3 regions of the Streptomyces sp. NPDC001933 genome follow, and region 2 is predicted to be linked to each of the others. Evidence: riboswitches for the same ligand, from Rfam matches in the RefSeq annotation. Region 2 holds a riboswitch; each other region holds the start of a gene.

Region 1 (2,259 bases), on a different contig from region 2:
GGCCGGCCTGGTCATGGGCGAGGGCGCGGCCGTCATGGTGCTGGAACGGACGGACGACGCGCGGGCCCGGGACGCGGCCCCACGGGCGCTGCTCGCAGGCACCGGCGCCACCACCGACGCCCACCACCCCATCAGCCCGCGCCCCTCCGGCAGGGTCGCCCAGGCAGCGGTGGAGGCCGCACTGCGCGACGCGGGCTGGGCGGCCGAGGACGTCGAGCACGTCAACGCGCACGGCACGGCCACCCCGGTCAACGACGCCGTCGAGGCCGCCCTCATCGCCCGGGTCTACCCGCACCGGCCACCCGTCACCGCACCCAAGGGCGTACTGGGGCACTGCATGGGGGCGGCCGGAGCGATCGAGGCCGGACTGACCGTCCTCACGCTCCAGCGCGGAGTCGTACCTCCGATCGCCAACCTGGACGCCCCGGCGCCCGAGTTCGACATCGACTGCGTCACCAAGCAACCTCTGCGGCGGCCCATCAGGCGCGCCGTCAGCCATTCCTTCGGATTCGGCGGCCACAACGCCGTCATCGCCCTTCAGCGTCCCTGAGGACCGTTCCGCAGGCAGCAGGCAGGTGGTGCGACGGGAAGACGGCCCGGCGTACCACCGGCCACCACTGCCCGTGAGCCGCACAACCGCCCGTGACCTGCACAGAGGCACGTGATAGCTTGCCGGGGCCAGTCAAACTCCACGTAGGGGTCAGGGAATCCGGTGCGAATCCGGAACTGACGCGCAGCGGTGAGGGGGACGGGCGGGGCCACGGCCACTGGGACCACCCTCGGGTGCCCGGGAAGGCGCCCCGTCCGAAAGAACCCGAGTCCGAAGACCTGCTGGCATCCGCGGTCCGGTGCCGGACCGCGGGACTCCGTACAACGGGCTCCGCGCATGGGCCCAGAGACGCAGAGGGACTCCGTGACGTCCATAGCCAGCTCCGTCCGCACCATCGCCCTGTTCTCGGCGGGACTCGTCCTGCTGACCGCCTGCGGAGGCGGAGCCGGTGAACCCGGCGCGAAACCGGGCCCCGCGGACGGATATCCGGTGACGCTGAAGAACTGCGGACGCACCGTCACCGTCGAGGCCGCGCCGCGCCGCGCCGTACCGGTGGACCAGGGATCGGCCGAGATTCTGCTCTCCCTCGGTCTCGCCGACAGGATGGCCGCCACCGCCACCTGGACCGACCCGGTGATGAAGGGCCTGGAGAAGGCCAACGCCCAGGTACCCAGGATCTCGGACAACCGGCCGTCCTCGGAGAAGGTCCTCGACCGGGAACCCGACTTCGTCAGCGCCTCGTTCGCATCGACCCTCGCCAAGGGCGGCGTCGCCCCCCGCGAACAGTTCGAATCGCTCGGCGTGCCCACCTATGTCTCGCCCGCCGACTGCACCGGCAAGGACAACAGCGGCGGCGGCGACGGAGCCCGTACCGCGCCGCTCACCATGGAGAGCGTCTACGGCGAAGTGCACGACCTGGCCCGGGTGTTCGGCGTACCGGAGCGCGGCGACGCGCTCGTGGCGCGGCTGCGGGACCGGGTGAAGAAGGCGACCGAGGGCATCGACGCCTCCGGCACCACCCTCCTGTACTGGTTCTCCGACTCCAAGGCCCCGTACCTGGCCGGCTGCTGCGGAGCACCCGGCGTCATCACCGAAGCGCTCGGCGCGAAGAACGTCTTCGACGACACCCACGAGGAATGGCCCCAGATCAGCTGGGAGACCGTCGCCGACCGCAACCCCGACGTCCTGGTCATCGGCGACCTGACCCGCAGGGCCCAGACCGCCGAGAGCGCCGCGAAGAAGATCGAGTTCCTGGAGTCCAACCCCGTCACGAAGAACATGGACGCCGTCAGGCACAAGCGGTACGTCCTGCTCAGCGGCCAGTCCATGAACCCGTCCATCCGCACGGTCGAGGGCGTCGAACGCGTCGCCGCCGGGCTGCGCCGGTTCGGGCTCGCGGGGTGACGCCGACCGAACCCGGCACGGCGGTGGCCGCTCCGGCGGCCCCCACCGCGTCGGCGCGCACCACGAGTCGCGTACGGCGGCTGCGCGGCGGGGCCCTGTGGGCCGGCGGCATCGCGTTGCTCGTCGGCTCCGTCGCGGTCGCCGTCACCATCGGACCCGCCCGCATCTCGGTGGCCGACGTCTGGTCCGCGGTCGCCGCCCACCTCGGCTGGGGGCGGTCACAGCTCTCCCCGATCCGGGACGGCATCATCTGGAACCTGCGCATGCCGCGCACCCTGCTGGCCGCGGTGTGCGGCGCCGGGCTC
Region 2 (2,259 bases):
CAGGTTCTGTCCGGTCGATCTTGGGCTGTGGGAGGATGCCATCCATGACTTGCATCCGAAGGGGCCGTGCCGCGTAGTACACCAGCTTCACTTCGGTCGCGGGAACGCGGCTGGGGAAGACCCTGGGTGCGGTATCGCGATGTCCCAGGTCTGTCGGGAGCGGCGAATGCCGCCGTCCGCATGCTCGAACGGGAACGATTGTCTCCGGGCATCGTGGCAGTGGCGTTGAGCGTGTGGTCCTTGCGCGTCCACGGCACCAAGCGCCGGTGGAGGCAATGGGAGGCCGAGTTCACCTGCCCGTGTTGCGGCGAGGGGTGGGCCCGGGACAAGCTGCAAGATGCTCTGTTCATGCTTCCGCCGAGGGCCGCCGGCGAACTCCGGGTGCAGGTGGAGCGCCTGGACGTGGTGCTCCTCGGGCGAACGCATCACGAGCCGGTGGCAGACCCGGAGTTGGCGTGGTGGCATCGCAGATGCTGACCGCGCCCCCATGCCGCCCACTGATTCGTTGGCTCTCGTATGACTGGTCGGGGAGATCTGGCAGAGGCGGAGTGGCGACGTCTGGAGCCGCTTCTGCCGACAGACAACAACCGCTGCGGGCGATGGCGCGACCACTGTCCTCTTCTGCGTCTGCGGGGAAGCAGTCGTCCAGAAACCCGTAGAGCGGTACCTCTCAGTCCTCCAGCGGCGGTGTCCGGGCCTCACGGCAACGGCCCGAAAACCCCTGCACCCACGTGCTCGATGTCCAGAACCGGCCGGGCCTCGACGAACTTTCCGTGGCGAGCCGTGTCTGTCCCACGTCCAGTAGCTAAGGATGGCGCCCTTCAGGGGCGGGCGAGCCTGCTGGTCCGGGCGGAACCTGTCCGCAGCGCCGGTCGTCGTCGCGCATGTCGGCGTCCGGGTCCGCCCAAGGCCGACAGCACAAGGGGCATGACCTGCGGAATACGCGGTCTGACAGAATGAGTTCCGAAAACTCGGGCGACGCGTGTCAGGAAACCGGTGTGAATCCGGTACGGTCCCGCCACTGTGACCGGGCTGCAACAGCCCGGAAGCCAGATACTGACCGCGCCGCCTTCTCGTACGACCCAGGGGACGAGGACATCCCCCGGAAAGGCTCGGTCATGCCCCCGATACGCCGTGTACCCCTCGCGCTCATACCCCTGCTTCTGCTGCCTCTCACCGGCTGCGGCACCGGCGGCGAAGCCAAGGCAGAGGCCGCACCGGTCGCCGACGGTTTCCCCTACACCGTCACCAATTGCGGTACGAAGACGACCTTCGACGCCCCGCCGGAGCGGGTCGTCACCATGAACCAGCACGTCACCGAGATCATGCTGGCCCTTGGGCTCCAGGACCGGCTGGCCGGGACCGCCTACCTGGACGACAGCATCCTGCCGGAGTACCGGTCCGCGTACGACAGGACCAAGGTGCTCGCGAAGGAGTACCCCTCCAAGGAGGTGCTGCTCGGCGCCAACCCCGACTTCGTCTACGGCGGGTACAGCAGCGCCTTCGACAAGGCCAAGGGCCAGGACCGGGCGGGGCTCCAGAAGGACGGCATCAACACCCGGCTGAACATCGAGAACTGTGCCAGGGGCAAAGTCGGCATCGATCAGCTCGCCACCGAGATCACCGAAGTCGCCAGGACCTTCGGTGTACCGGAGCGTGGCAAGAAGCTGATCGCCAAGGAACGGCAGAAGATCACGACGGTCGAAACGGAGCTCAAGGGCTCCGCACATCCCTCGGTGTTCGTGTACGACTCCGGCAACAACTCCGCGTTCACGGCGGGCGGCAAGGGCATCGGCAACGAGATCGTCCGGCTCGCCGGGGGCCGGAACGTCTTCGGGGACCTCGACGCCACCTTCGGCGACGTGTCCTGGGAACAGGTCATCAAGCGCAGGCCCGAAGTGGTCGTGATCTACGACTACGGAGGCACCACGGTCGAGGCCAAGAAGAAGCGGCTGCTGAACGACCCGGCACTCGCGGACGTGCCGGCGATCAAGAACGAGAAGTTCGCGGTACTCCCGCTGTCCTCGGCCGTGCTCGGTGTCCGGGTCGCCGACGCTGTACAGGACCTGGCCGGGCAGCTGCACCCCGGCACTCCGTGAGCGCGGGGTCCGCCCGCCCCGGCCCGAAGTCCGTCCTCCGCTCGACTCCCGTCGTGATCGGCGCCCTCACGATGCTGCTGCTCGCGGCGGCGGTGGCCGGTCTGGTGCTCGGCCCGGTACGGATTCCGCCGGGCGAGGTATTGAGTACGGTCCTGGGCGG
Region 3 (2,259 bases), on a different contig from region 2:
CTGGAGGAGGAGCACCCGGGCAATCTGCCGGGCCGGGGGCGGCTCTTCTCGGGGGATCACCTGCTGCCGGGGATCAGTCCGCACATCGGGCTGTACGAGGACCCGGACGACGCCGCGGTCACCGACCCCCTCGGCGACTACCTCGACTCGCTGGAGCGGATCGGCCGGCTCGGGGCCGCCGAGGTGTTGCCCGCCCACCAGTACGCCTTCACCGATGCGGCGGGGCGGGTACGGGAGCTCCTCGGGCATCACGAGGAGCGGCTGACCGGGCTGCTCGGGCTGCTGGCGGAGCCGCTGACGCCGTGGGAGCTGGCCGAGCGGATGGAGTGGAACCGGCCCTGGGAGCAGATCCCGCACGGCTCCCGGAACATCGCCGTCTCGGAGGCGGAGGCGCATCTGCGGCGGCTGGTGAAACTCGGGCGCGCGGAGGCGGTGCCGGGGGCCGATCCGGTGGCGTACATCGCGGTGTGAGGAGTGGCGGGCCGGTGAGGTGCGTTGCTGCGTGAGCGGTGGCGGGCCGGTGAGGTGCGTTGCTGCGTGAGCGGTGGCGGGCCGGTGGCGTGCGTTGCTGCGTGAGCGGTGGCGGGCCGGTGGCGTGCGGCGCGGTGTGACGGTCGCGTGCCTCTCGGTGCGAGCGCGGCCTGCGGTGCGGAGCGGGACGGTGTGATGTACGTCTCGGTGTGATCAGGGGCGCTCCTCCCGGCCCGGACCCCGCCAGGACCCGCCCGGTACAGTGTGTGGGTCGTCATCATGCCCGTTCAGGGGGAAGCCGGTGCGAATCCGGCACTGACCACGCAGCCGTGAACCGTCTTCGCAGGCGGTGAGTCGGAATGCCCTGTCCGCGGTCGTGACCGGCTCGGACCACCGGATCCCCCGGTGGTCGGCACCGTCGAGGTATACGGAGCCGGAGCCTGGTGCCTGAGCGTGCCTGTGCCCGGTTCACCCCGCAGGAGAGGCCCCGCCCGCCATGACCGTACGTCGCAGCGCAGCAACGCTCGCCGCCACCGCCGCCGTGCTCTGCGCGGCCGCTGCGCCGGTCGCGGTGGCAGCGCCGTCCCCGTCGCCCTCACCGTCCGTCGCGCTGCCTTCCGGGCTGTACGGCACGGCGGACCCCACCTACGACGGCGTGTGGCGGCAGTCGATGGCCTTCCTCGCCCAGCGGCTCGAAGGGGTCACCCCGGCCGCGAAGTCGGTGGACTGGCTGATCTCCCAGCAGTGCGCCGACGGTTCCTACGCCGCGTTCCGGCCCGATGCCGCCAAGCCGTGCGACGCGAAGACCGTGCGGGACACCAATGCCACCGCGGCCGCCACCCAGGCCCTGGTCGAGGTGGGCGGGCACCGCGAGACCGTGAACAACTCGGTGCGCTGGCTGAAGTCCGTGCAGAACGAGGACGGCGGCTGGGGCTACACCGCGGGCGCGCCCAGTGACGCCAACTCGACCTCCCTGGTGATCGGCGCCCTCGCCCGCCAGGGGCAGCGGCTCGCGGACATCACGACGCCCGGCGGCAAGACCCCCTACGACCCGCTGCTCGCGCTCGCGATCCCGTGCGGCGGGAAGGACGGCGGTGCCTTCGCGTACCAGGCCGACAAGAAGGGCGGGCTCGCCGCCAACGCGGACGCCACCGCGGCCGCCGTGCTCGGCACGATGGGCAAGGCGATGGCGGTCGGGAACAACGCCGCGGGCAAGGCGCCCAGTTGCCGGCCCGGTTCCGGGCTCACGCCCGAGCAGGCCGCCCAGAACGGCGCGCACTACCTCACCGGTGCCCTCGCCGGCAGCGGCCACCTGAACCAGGCGCCTATGCCCGGCGCCACCGACACCACCCCGCAGCCCGACTTCGGCAACACCGCGGACGCGGTCGTCGCGCTCTCCGCGGCAGGCCACCAGGACAAGGCGGCCGGGGCCATCTCCTGGCTGAAGAAGAACTCCGCGGACTGGGCCGCCCGGAGCGGCCCCGCCGCCTACGCCCAGCTGATCCTCGCCGCCCACGCGACCGGCAACAACGCCCGGGACTTCGGCGGCGTCGACCTGGTCGCCCGGCTGAACGCGGCCGGTCCCGAGCCCGCCGCCGTGGTGACGCCCGACCCGTCCGCCGACACCGGGTACGAGCCCACGGAGAAGGACCAGGTCCACAGCGGCGACGACGTGATCGGGGGCGTGTGGTGGTACATCGGCATCGGCCTCGTCCTCGCCGCGATCGCGTTCTTCCTGATCAGCGGTCGCCGGAAGAACAGGCAGCCGTGAGGCGCGCGGGACGGACC

What was found. Region 2 has a riboswitch for cobalamin ahead of ACFYY7_RS11100 (ABC transporter substrate-binding protein). Riboswitches for the same ligand answer to the same signal wherever they lie in the genome.
Region 1: linked by a shared signal. The riboswitch ahead of ACFYY7_RS28970 (ABC transporter substrate-binding protein) and the one ahead of ACFYY7_RS11100 (ABC transporter substrate-binding protein) in region 2 are both predicted to bind cobalamin.
Region 3: linked by a shared signal. The riboswitch ahead of ACFYY7_RS02300 (prenyltransferase/squalene oxidase repeat-containing protein) and the one ahead of ACFYY7_RS11100 (ABC transporter substrate-binding protein) in region 2 are both predicted to bind cobalamin.

What each region holds. Positions count from the first base shown of each region.
Region 1 is NZ_JBIASS010000013.1:176,128-178,386, forward strand. Features, by position in the region: gene ACFYY7_RS28965 (beta-ketoacyl-[acyl-carrier-protein] synthase family protein) at 1-550, shown strand, start outside; cobalamin riboswitch at 663-851, shown strand; gene ACFYY7_RS28970 (ABC transporter substrate-binding protein) at 887-1,954, shown strand; gene ACFYY7_RS28975 (FecCD family ABC transporter permease) at 1,951-2,259, shown strand, end outside.
Region 2 is NZ_JBIASS010000004.1:7,525-9,783, reverse strand. Features, by position in the region: cobalamin riboswitch at 928-1,080, shown strand; gene ACFYY7_RS11100 (ABC transporter substrate-binding protein) at 1,119-2,099, shown strand; gene ACFYY7_RS11095 (FecCD family ABC transporter permease) at 2,171-2,259, shown strand, end outside.
Region 3 is NZ_JBIASS010000001.1:525,495-527,753, reverse strand. Features, by position in the region: gene ACFYY7_RS02305 (MBL fold metallo-hydrolase) at 1-471, shown strand, start outside; cobalamin riboswitch at 723-858, shown strand; gene ACFYY7_RS02300 (prenyltransferase/squalene oxidase repeat-containing protein) at 968-2,242, shown strand; gene ACFYY7_RS02295 (SCO2322 family protein) at 2,239-2,259, shown strand, end outside.